2 regions of the Lysinibacillus sp. AR18-8 genome follow, and region 2 is predicted to be linked to the other one. Evidence: riboswitches for the same ligand, from Rfam matches in the RefSeq annotation. Region 2 holds a riboswitch; the other holds the start of a gene.
What was found. A riboswitch is a leader RNA that binds a small molecule or an ion and turns the genes downstream of it on or off. The one in region 2 is predicted to bind S-adenosylmethionine.

Region 1 (6,179 bases), on a different contig from region 2:
CAATTAACTTGGTAAAAGGTAAGATGAAGAATAACAAAATGATAAATGGAACAGAGCGAACAATATTGATAAATAGATTAAAAAACTGATAGAAAAATTTATTTTCAAAGGATTGTCCTGGTCGTGTTAAAACGATTAATAACCCTAATGGAATGCCAATCAGAATGGAGAAAAATAATGAAATTCCGACCATTTGAAATGTTTCGATAATTGCTTTGCCAATAACACCTGACCAGTCTGTAAAGAAGCTTTGGATACTACTCATTGAACGCACCTCCTAATTCTTCCACTGCCACGCCATTTTCTGAAAAATACGTTAACGCCTTTTGGACAATCTGCGTTTCGCCATGTAAATGCACCACAATATTGCCGACAATACCGTTTTTTAATTCAATAATATTAGCTGTTAAAATATTTGGTTGCACATCATATACCTTAGTGACTTCTGCTAATAATGGCTTACCAGTACTTTCACCAAGGAATGTTAAACGGATTACACTTCCTGAAACATTTAATTGCTCAATAAGAGAAGGGGATAAATTACGTTGTGAAATTGTATTCAAAAACTTTCGCGTTGTAGGGTGCTTCGGTTTCGCAAAAAGTTCAATCGCTGTGCCAAATTCCACAACTTTCCCTGATTCTAGAACAGAAACCTCATCGCAAATTTTTTGAATTACATTCATTTCATGTGTGATGAGCAGAATCGTAATGCCTAATTCACGATTAATTTTTAACAACAATTCAAGAATGGCTTCCGTTGTCTCAGGATCAAGTGCACTTGTTGCTTCGTCACTAAGTAAAATCTCTGGTTCCTGTGCTAAGGCACGTGCAATAGCCACACGCTGTTTTTGACCACCTGAAAGTTGATTTGGGTAACTATCTAGTTTATCTGTTAAACCGACAATTTCAGCATACTTAGCTACTCGGTTTTTTACTTCCGCCTCTTTATAGCCTAGTAGCTTTAAGGGAACTGCAATATTATTGTAAACTGTTGCTGTTTTTAAGAGATTAAAGTGCTGGAAGATCATCCCGATTTTTTGGCGTGTTTGACGTAATTCGTGAAGAGAAAGGGTCGTAATGTCTACATTGTCTATCACTACTTTTCCTGCTGTAGGACGTTCTAGTAGATTAACGCAACGAATGAGTGTACTTTTACCAGCACCACTATAGCCGATTACACCATGAATTTGTCCCTTTTTTACGTGAAGATTGATGCCATCCACAGCTTTTATGATGCCTTTTTTCGACTTAAATTCTTTTGAGATATTTTGTAATTGAATCATGCAATTGTTTGCTCCTTTCTCAAGCTTCTAAAAAGCAAGAATCTGCTCGTCTTCCCATTGGGGAATTTCAGCAGATTCTTCGGCTTTATAGAAGCTTTCTGAACATATTACCAGCTAGGGATTACAGAACCTTTGAATTCCTCTTCGATGAATTGACGCACTTCGTCAGATTGGTAAGCCTCAACGAACTTTTTAATTGTTGGGTCATTTTCATTTTCAGCACGTACAACAATATAGTTCACGTATGGAGAATCAGTAGATTCCAATAAAATAGAGTCATCTTTAGGGTTAATGCCAGCTTCTAGTGCAAAGTTTGTATTAATAGCTGCTACATCTACCTCACTAAGTTGTTTAGGAATTTGAGCCGCCTCTAATTCAATGAATTTTAAATTCTTTTTGTTTTCTTCTACATCACGGATTGAGGCTGTTAAGTCTGCACCCTCTTTTAACTTAATATAGCCAGCTTCCTGTAAAACAAAGAGGGCACGCGCTCCATTCGTTGGGTCGTTTGGTAGGCCAAACGTTGCACCTTCAGGAATGTCATCAAAGGATTTATATTTTTCTGAGTAGATACCCATTGGATTTAAAATCGTCTTGCCCACTGGTACTAAATCTGTATCATGGTCTTTATTAAATGTATCTAGGAAAGGCTCGTGTTGATAGCTGTTCGCATCAAGATCACCTTCAGCTAAGGATGTATTAGGTAAAACATAGTCAGAAAATGATTTTAGTTCAACTTCTAGCCCATTTTCTTTTGCTACTTTAGCGGCTACTTCTGCAATTTGTTCGTGTGGACCAGAAGTGACGCCTACAACGATTTTCTTTTCATCAATTCCTTCAGCTTGGCTTTTACTATCTTCTTTAGAGCCACAGCCTGCTAAAGCTGCTACTAATGTTAAACTTGCTAAACCTACTAAAAATTTATTTTTCTTTTTCATGAAAATACCTCCAAGATTGTTTTTATCGGTTTTTTGAAAATAAAAAAACTCTCTTACAAATTAAGAGAGGCTCATGAAAAGATGTCCTCTCTTATCTATCAAACGAAGATCGTTTGCAGGATTTAGCACCTTCCTATAAAAGGAGGTTGCCGAGCTTCATAGGGCCAGTCCCTCAGCTACTCTTGATAAGAGATTTATAATATTTTTTTGTAATTCCGATAGAACTAATATAATTTATAGGGTATAGTAAGTCAATAAATAATTTTTAAATTTTTTATATAATTATAATATTTCGACGCAAAAGAGGGATAACAATGTCTGTAAGAGTTAATTATGGTATAGGTTCATTTGGTAAGGTTATTAGTGCTCGTTTTCTAACGGGAACAGATATCATTGAAGGAATTGAAGCGCTTTGCGAAGAGAATAGTATAGAGTCAGCAACAATTGTAAGCTGTATTGGCAGCTTTCAAAAAAGTAGCTTTGTTTATTTAGTGCCAGATGCAACAGTTCAAATTCAAGTTCGTTTTAGTGATGTGATTGAAAAAGAGGGACCATTAGAATTTATTCAAGGTTCAGGTGTGGTGTGTAAGCGAGATGGTGGATATGAGACACATTTCCATGGTTCTATGAGCGATCAATGGGGTGTTGTATCAGGTGGGCATTTAATAAAAGGGGGCAACCCTGTTATTACTGCTGACATCGTGTTGGCAGAGGTACAAGGGATTCAACATATTCGAAAATGGGATGATGAAACAGGTCATGTTCAATTTTATCCATTAGAAAATGGTTTAGGGCAACCAAGGAAAATTGAAAAATAGTAATAATCCTGTAGCTAGGGATAGCTACAGGATATGGCGTCATTATCTTTTAAACAATTGTAATTGCTCGATTCTATGGATTGCTTCACGTAAGCGCTCCTCACTAACCAGCAATCCTACGCGAACATAGCCTTCACCATATTGACCGAAGCCATTACCTGCTGCTACAGCGATATCAGCTTTTTCGAGCAAAAGATCAGCAAACTGTTCACTTGTATAGCCTAATGGTACAGGGAGCCATGCGAAGAAGGAGCCTTTTGGAGCCGTAACATGCCAGCCAATTCTTCGAGCTTCTTCAATGAGTACATTGCGGCGACGCTCATAAGTAGCTCGTAGTTCATCCGCACATTGTTGGGAAGCCGTCAGTGCTACTGCTGCGGCTTGTTGAATGGCAGGGAATTGACTACAAAACAGATGATCCTGGATTAGATTAATAGCAGCAATAATCTCGGCATTCCCTACAGCGAAGCCTATACGCCAGCCAGCCATATTATAGGTTTTCGATAATGTATACATTTCAACTCCTACTTCTTTTGCACCCTTTGCTTGAAGGAAGCTAACTGGTTTATTACCGTCAAATCCTATTGCCCCATAAGCAAAATCATGTGATACGATAATATTGTGCTCCTTCGCAAAGCGAACGGTCTCTTCAAAAAACGCAAGTGATGCTGTACCACCTGTAGGGTTGTTCGGGTAATTTAAGTAAAGAAGCTTTGCTTTTTCTTTCACTTCATCAGGTAATGCATGATAATCAGGTAAGAAATCATTTTCAGCAAAAAGGGGCATTACTTCAAAATTGACATCTCCTAGTACAACACCTGATAGGTAATCTGGATAGCCAGGATCTGGTAAGAGCATCGTGTCACCAGGGTTTAACACAGCTAAAGGTAGCTCAACTAGACCAATTTTTGTTCCACCAAGAATCGCTACCTCTGTATCTGGATTTAGTTCTACCTGATATTCACGTTGATAAAAGTCCGCAGCAGCTTGGCGTAATTCAGCGAGACCTCTAAATGGTGAATATTTGTGGTTTTGAGGATTTTCAGCTGCTTCCTGTAATGTTTGAATGATGTGAATAGGCGTTGGCTGATCGGGATTTCCTTGCCCAAGGTTAATGACATCACGCCCTTCTTCTAGAGCCAAGTTTACTTTTTGAACGAGTGCTGCAAAAAATTGAGTGGGTAGTTGCTGTAGTTTTTTAGAGAATTCCATGCATGATCACCTTTTTCAGAATATAATAATTATTATTGAAGAATATGAAGCAAATAGTATTACTTTTTCTGTTAATTGTCTAGAGGAGGAATAGAGATGAAAATCGGTTGTATTCAATTAAATGTTGGCTTTGGCAAAGTTGAAGAAAATTTTGAACGTGCCGAGGATAAGATTCGTGAAGCTGCAAAAAATGGGGCAGAAATCATAGTGTTACCTGAAATGTGGAATACAGGCTATGCTTTAGAGAAACTGCCTGAGCTAGCAGATATCAATGGTGAGCGGACAAAGGCCTTTTTGGCTAAACTTGCTAAGGAACTTGATGTACATATTGTAGGGGGCTCTGTTTCAACAAAGAAAGGCGATAAATTTTATAATACGATGTATACCTTTGATCGTAATGGAGAACTTGTTGGGGAATATAGCAAGGCACATCTTTTCCGTTTAATGGACGAGCATCTTTACTTGGAAGCAGGGGATGAAATGAATCGTTTTGCTTTAGATGATATTGAAGCTGCTGGTGTCATTTGCTATGATATTCGCTTCCCAGAATGGTTACGTGCACATGCATTACAAGGAGCAAAGGTATTATTTGTACCAGCGCAGTGGCCAACTCCAAGGATTGACCATTGGAAAACGTTGCTACAGGCTCGTGCAATTGAAAATCAATGCTTTGTCATTGCAGTTAATCGTATTTCGAAAAAGGTAGAAAATTTTAATGGGCAGTCTATGATTATTCAGCCTTGGGGAGAAGTATTATGGGTAGGTGCTGAGGACGAGGAAGTAGCAGTGATCGATGTAGACTTTTCTATTGTCGATGAAGTACGTGGAAGAATTCCTGTTTACGATGATCGTAGACCTGGATTGTATCACGATGTAGTTGTGAAAGGGTAATAAAGGGCACGCTTAGGAGGGGAGTTAACCTTTTAAGCGTGCCAACTTTTTTCTAGCTCTTATCCTCGATTAATGAATTGGCTAGTAGCATAAATTCAAGTGTAATGCGGTTATGCCCGTTCATAAAATTTTTACCAAGTAAACTTTCAAGCTTTTTTAAGCGGTGATAGAGTGTTTGACGAACAATAAACAATTGATTCGCTGTTTGCTGTTTAGAGCCATTTGTTTGTAAATACACCTGCAATGTTTCGAGAAGCTTACTATTATATTTTTCATCGTATTCAATAACGGGCTGTAAATAGTCATAAATCACTTCCTGTAAATCCACCTGCATTTGTAATTTATAGATTAAATGATATAAATGCAGATCATCGTAAAAGAACGAGGACGTTTGTACTTTTCGACAAATATATAAGGTTTCTAGTGCAGTTTGATAGCTTTTAGGAATTTCATCTACATCACAAACAACCTTCCCAATAGCTATCTGATAACCTTGTGCCTGCTGCTTTTTATAAAATTCAGTTTTGACCAAAGAGGAAAACATGTTGTTTAGCATATCACGAATGGCTTTACTATCTTTTGTATGCAGTAAAATAAAAATAACATAGCTTTTTCTTTCAAATAAAAATGGAATAAAGCCATGTTGCTCAAAGAGATTACGATAATAAAGCTTACTATAGACTACATCCTCCTGTGCCTTTGTCAACGTATTAGGAGAAGCCAAAATAAAGACAGTGCCACTGGATTGTGTATAGTTAGTATAATGTGTAACGATAAATTTATAGATTTCCTCCTTAGATAGTTTTTGATCAATCCAATCAGCTAAAATCGAAGCATCCTCAATATTCTTTTTTTCCTCAATATAGAACTCTCGCATTAAAAGCTGTGCCAACGCTGTTGCCGTGCGATCTAATATTAATAATTCAAATTCGGAGAAAAGCCCATCTTCTCGATAAATTGATAAATCGGCATAATGTTGATCAAATAGAAAAATAGGCTCATGTTTAAATTGCTGAGACGATGTATTCAATGTTAGG
Region 2 (6,179 bases):
ATTAAATGTGCTGTGCCTGGGACACGTTCACGACTAGCATCTGTCACTAAAATCTTCGCTACCTCTAATTCAATACCTAATTTATTTTTTAGCTCTTCTCGTTTTTCATTTAAAATATGGTAAATCCCCTGACCTACCGTTCCAAATCCTAAAATCGCTGCCTTTATAGTTGCCATTCTTGTTATTCCCTCCAACTTACATTCCGCAGTTTCATTAAAGCTAATTTTCCATGGGGTTGTGTCATGACAATTTGACACCCACCGCAGTCTTTAGCCAACAACTCTCTTTGTATGAGTTTCGCTATTTCTATATGTGTTAGGACACACACAAATTCAAATAATTCAAAATTTAACTTAAAGAAAATTGTAACGCAAATACACGCTTTGCACAAGAAAAATCTTTCTAGGAAGGACATTTGTTTTCTCTAGATGTGCAAAAGAAATCGGTTTCATTCCCTTTATTATACGTTTTATTAATCAATCTATAAGATTTGAACAAATATTGACTATTACATTTCAATATATGAATGTCTTTCTTCTATTATATATATGTATGCTCAGACACTCATAACAATCCCTTTAAAGAAAAAACTCATTCCCTGTAGCAGCAGAGAATGAGCTTAAAAATATGAGGGGGTTTTAACTTGCTTTTGAAAGCAATTGATAACGATATTGTGCTAAAGCTTGTTGAACAAGACTAATCTCTTCTTCTGTAAAATTTGGTATTGCATACGTACGTTCCACTAATTGAAATGTACCATACTTCAAGTAAAACTCTGTTGCAGGAAGTGAGATATGGCTCACACCGTACTGTTCATATGCCTCAAATACTTCCTTTACAGTAAAGTCCTTTTCAGTAAAAACATGTTCTTGAAATGCTGTATGACCAAATACTTCCTGCCATTTTCTTTCGACTGATGTAAGAAGGTGTTGAATGGATTTATTGTTGACAAATACATGCCCTTCATTTAGCTCATATATTAGATAGGATACAATGTTTTGCGCACTATAGATGTTACCCATTTTAAACACTCCTTTATCATCAGTTTTTGGGAAGAGTAATCACTGGCTAGGCAACTACTCTTCTATATATTCAAAAGTGGGGGAGCACTTATGAAAACATTTACCTTTTTTAAAAAAATTTTCGTACTGTTAACTTATTTCCTAGTATATAACATGGATTTAATAAAGTCAATAATACATATAAAATTACTTGGTATTATTTTTTATAAGGTTCTGATAATTAACGGGTGCAGTAATAGATTGATGTAGCAACGTTTAACGCATTACCAAATGAGGCTAATCGAATGAGAAAATACGTTAACGTCACAACATCTTACCATTTTCTTTAAACTTTAAGCTTCTACTGTTTGTTCAGTTGTTGTAGCCTGTGTAATGGCTTGATCTAAATCAGCAATAATATCCTCTACTGCCTCTAAACCGATGGATAAGCGAATGAGCGACTCGGTTACACCAGCTTGAACTAATTCGTCTGCTGATAGTTGCTGATGAGTAGTGGAAGCTGGATGAATAATTAATGACTTTGCATCACCTACATTTGCTACATGTGAAAATAATTTCACGCTATCAATAAGCTTTCGCCCAGCTTCTCGTCCACCCTTTATGCCAAATGTAAGCACTGAACCGAAGCCATTTCTTAAATATTTTTTTGCTAACTCATGTGTCGGAAAATCTTCTAGGCCATTATAATTTACATACTCCACAGATGGGTGGTTTTGTAAATACTCAGCCACTGCCAATGCATTTTCATTGTGTTTAGGGATACGCAGATGAAGCGTTTCTAACCCTTGCAATAAATTAAAAGCAGCATCAGCACTTAATGTTGGACCAAAATCACGTAATAATTGTACACGTAGCTTTGTAGCAAAGGCAGCAGAAGCTGTATCAATTCCATAACGTAGACCATGGTAAGAGGCATCTGGTTCAGTAAAACCAGGGAATCGACCGCTAGTCCAATCAAACTTACCAGCGTCTACAACAACGCCCCCTAAAGTTGTACCATGACCTCCTATCCATTTAGTTGCTGAATGAACTACAACATCTGCGCCGTATTCAATAAGTGTAGAACCGTAAGGAGAAGCGAACGTGCTGTCAATAATTAATGGTAGACCATTATCATGTGCAATTTTAGCTACTGCCTCAATATCTAAAACCTTTAAACTTGGATTACCATAAACCTCTGCAAAGACAGCTTTTGTTTTATCAGTAATCGCTGCTTTGAAATTCTCTGGGTTTGTTTCATCTACAAAAATTGTTTTAATACCATAGTTTGGCAATGTGTTAGCAAATAAATTATACGTACCACCATATAAAGAACTAGCTGCTACTATCTCATCACCAGCTCCAGCTAGATTTAAAATGGAAAATGCGATAGCTGCTGCACCAGATGAAAGTGCTACTGCTGCTGTTCCACCTTCCAATAAAGCCACACGTTTTTCAAACACATCAACTGTTGGGTTGGTAATTCGTGTGTAAATGTTCCCTGCTTCCTCTAAGGCAAAAAGACGTTGCGCATGAGCAGTGTCTTTAAATACGAAAGCAGTTGAGCGATAGACTGGAACTGTGCGAGAACCCGTCACTGGGTCTGGCTCTTGACCACCATGCAACAGCAATGTTTCTGGTTTAAAATTTGTCATTGTGTACCTCCAAATGGTTATTTTTTTACGATGGTACCGGAGATGAGGAGGATTTTTCTGTAGAAAACAAAAACCCTCTTCAGCTAAGAAGAGGGTTGCGGTTGCAAGTTTTCCTCCCCTTATCTGCCAGATCCAAGTAAGAATCTGTAGGAATTAGCACCTTAGTAAGCTCATTGCTTACTGGTTGCCGGGCATCATAGGGCCTATCCCTCCGCCGCTCTTGATAAGAGTATGAGATTCAATTTCCATCGTTGTTACACAGTATAAACATAGAGTTTTTTTCTGTCAACAAGTAAATTTTATTTTTTCCGAAACTTCTGTCTGCTCTTATACGTAATATGAACGCATACACTATTTTAGAAAAAATTTTGAGAGGAGTATTTTTATGGTAAAGGCCGTGATCATTTTTCTTATGATTGGCTATTTAATAGGCTGTATTCACGGCTCTAAAGTGGCTCAATTTTTATCGGGGGTTGATTTAAAAAAGGCTGGCCACGGTAATGCTGGTGCCTCTAATGCTACTCTTTCCCTTGGCTGGAAGTATGGCGTTTTAGTAGCCCTCATCGATATAGGCAAAGGCGTTGTCGCTATTATAGGTGCGCATTTTTATCTAGGGGACGCCATTCATTTAACAGAAGAACAAATTTGGCTGCTTACTTATATTATGGCTGCTGGGGTTATTTTAGGTCATAATTTCCCCTTCTACATGGGCTTCAACGGCGGGAAAGGAACGGCCTCCATCATTGGTATTTTACTTGCTGTTGATTGGAAGATTGGTTTATTTGCACTTATTTTATTTGTTATTTTATCCTTTGCAACAAATTATTTAATTGTAGGTGTTCTAGAATTTTATCTCGTGTTTTGTACAGTAACTTATTTATGGATTCCTGGCATTGGCCCAACCATTATAGCTCTTCTTCTTTTTGGCATAGCCATCATCCTGCACCTCGAAAATATTAAACGATTAGTCAATGGAACAGAGCCTAAAGTAACTTCTGCCTTTAAGAAAAAGAAATAATATTTAATGGATATTTTTGTATTTTTTGTGACCGTATTTTTTCTCTTTATCTACTCATATTGCTGTAAAAAACAACATTTTCACATAGATTTTTTTCTACAATAAAATAGACATATTCTTATCTCAATAAAACATTATACAGGCCGATGTTATGGATAATAATCGTCATTTTTATCGTAGAAAGGATGAGAAAATATGTCTTCACCAAAGCAAGCAGCTACAAAACTTAATTTAAAGCCACTATGGATTGGCTTGGCATTCGCGTTACTAATCATTATTACCTTTTTACCTAACAATGGTGATTTACCTATAGCTGGGCAACGAGCTTTAGCCATTTTAGCTTTTGCAGTCATCCTTTGGGTTACAGAGGCCGTTTCATATCCTGTGAGCTCGGCCATGATCATTGCACTAGTAACTGTTTTACTAGGACTCGCTCCGTCAATGGATAATCCAACTACAGAGCTAGGAACAGCTAGCGCATTAAAATTATCTTTAAGTGGCTTTAGTAATTCTGCCGTTGCTTTAGTAGCAGCAGCTCTTTTTCTAGCGGCAGCAATGCAAATTACTAATCTACATAAACGACTTGCACTTTGGATTCTTTCACTGGTAGGAACGAAAACAAAAGCTATCGTATTTGGCGCTATTTTAGTGTCTATCGTCCTCGCATTTTTTGTACCTTCTGCTACAGCACGAGCTGGCGCGGTAGTACCGATATTGCTTGGAATGGTGGCAGCATTTGGTTTACCACGTGATAGTCGGCTTGCTGCCTTATTAGTTATTACTTCGGTACAAGCCGTTTCCATTTGGAATATTGGTATTAAAACTGCAGCAGCTCAAAATATGGTGGCTTTAAACTTTATCCAAGAGCAATTTAATGTGGATATTTCATGGGGTGCTTGGCTACTTTATGCAGCCCCCTTCTCAATTATTATGTCGATCTTTTTATTTTTCATTATGATTGCTTTAATTAAACCTGAGACTAGCAATATCGAAGGTGGTAAAGAGGTCATCAAAAAACAGCTTGCAGAGCTTGGCCCATTAAAGGCTCCTGAAATTCGTTTAATCATTACATCCGTAGTTTTACTATTTTTCTGGGCAACTGAAGGGAAGCTACATCCATTTGATACGACAACAGTCACAATTATTGCTATCGCGATTCTATTAATGCCTAAAATCGGTGTGTATTCATGGAAGGAAGTTGAGCCTCATATTCCATGGGGGACAATTATCGTCTTTGCGGTAGGCATTATGTTAGGAACCATTTTACTAAATACGCAAGGTGCTGCATGGTTATCAGATAAAGTTTTTGGTTCACTTGGGCTAGATACTATGCCTTTACTAGCAACCATCGCACTCGTAACTTTATTTAACATTTTGATTCATTTAGGTTTTGCAAGCGCAACTAGCTTAGCCTCAGCACTTATACCTGTGTTTATCGTTTTAGCCTCCACATTAACGGCTAATGTTGATCAAGTTGGTTTTGTTATTGTGCAACAATTCGTCATAAGCTTTGGCTTCCTGTTACCAATTAGTGCACCACAAAACATGCTTGCCTATGGTACAGGCTCCTTTACAACAAAGGATTTCTTGAAATCTGGAATTCCCTTAACCATTATCGGTTTCCTTCTCGTACTTTTGTTCTCTGCAACTTATTGGAAATGGATTGGATTATTATAGAACTTTCATTAAATTAAAACGTAAAAGCCTTGAAGAAACAGACTATCTGTCCTTCAAGGCTTTTAAGATAAGACTATTGTTTCGTAAAAGCAGGGTCCTTCATCGTACCGTTTTTCGCATAGTTAACGTGCCATGATAGTGCTTTTTCTAGGTCATGTGGTGTGTGATGTCCACCCGTTGCCTCATTGGCATCATTAAAGTACTGCCACAGCTGCTCCCTATAATCAGGATGTGCACAATTATCAATGATAAGTCCCACTCGTTCTTTTGGAGCAAGTCCTCGTAAATCTGCTACGCCCTGTTCAGTTACAATGACATCAACATCATGCTCCGTATGATCCACATGTGAGACCATTGGGACAATACTCGAAATATCTCCACCCTTAGCATAAGACTTTGTTACAAAAATTCCTAAACGTGCATTACGAGCAAAGTCACCAGACCCTCCGATACCATTCATCATCTTTGTACCAGAAACATGTGTGGAATTCACATTGCCGTAAATATCTAATTCCAATGCCGTATTCACTGAAATTAATCCGAGTCGACGAATAATTTCAGGCTGATTTGAAATTTCTTGAGGGCGCAACACTAATTTATCAGCATATTTTTCAAAATTCCCATAAACACGGTTTCCTACTTGCTCAGAAAGGGTAATAGAAGTAGCAGATGCAAAATTCACTTTCCCTGCATCCATTAATTCAAATACTGCATCTTGGAGAACTTCTGAATAAACTTCTAAGTTCTCAAACTCAGAGTCTTTAAAGCCTAGCAATACAGCATTTGCTACTGAACCTACCCCAGATTGAATTGGACGCAAACTTGTTG

Region 1: another riboswitch for S-adenosylmethionine. It lies ahead of BFM98_RS07805 (MetQ/NlpA family ABC transporter substrate-binding protein); the one in region 2 lies ahead of BFM98_RS22365 (O-acetylhomoserine aminocarboxypropyltransferase/cysteine synthase family protein).

What each region holds. Positions count from the first base shown of each region.
Region 1 is NZ_MDGU01000008.1:220,840-227,018, reverse strand. It holds gene BFM98_RS07815 (methionine ABC transporter permease) at 1-265, opposite strand, end outside; gene BFM98_RS07810 (methionine ABC transporter ATP-binding protein) at 258-1,283, opposite strand; gene BFM98_RS07805 (MetQ/NlpA family ABC transporter substrate-binding protein) at 1,391-2,221, opposite strand; SAM riboswitch class I at 2,310-2,413, opposite strand; gene BFM98_RS07800 (PPC domain-containing DNA-binding protein) at 2,536-3,039, shown strand; gene BFM98_RS07795 (pyridoxal phosphate-dependent aminotransferase) at 3,082-4,251, opposite strand; gene BFM98_RS07785 (carbon-nitrogen family hydrolase) at 4,348-5,142, shown strand; gene BFM98_RS07780 (PucR family transcriptional regulator) at 5,195-6,179, opposite strand, start outside.
Region 2 is NZ_MDGU01000052.1:121,263-127,441, reverse strand. It holds gene BFM98_RS22375 (homoserine dehydrogenase) at 1-176, opposite strand, end outside; gene BFM98_RS22370 (hypothetical protein) at 639-1,022, opposite strand; gene BFM98_RS22365 (O-acetylhomoserine aminocarboxypropyltransferase/cysteine synthase family protein) at 1,355-2,656, opposite strand; SAM riboswitch class I at 2,773-2,886, opposite strand; gene BFM98_RS22360 (glycerol-3-phosphate acyltransferase) at 3,042-3,674, shown strand; gene BFM98_RS22355 (DASS family sodium-coupled anion symporter) at 3,870-5,351, shown strand; gene BFM98_RS22350 (succinyl-CoA:acetate CoA-transferase ScpC) at 5,425-6,179, opposite strand, start outside.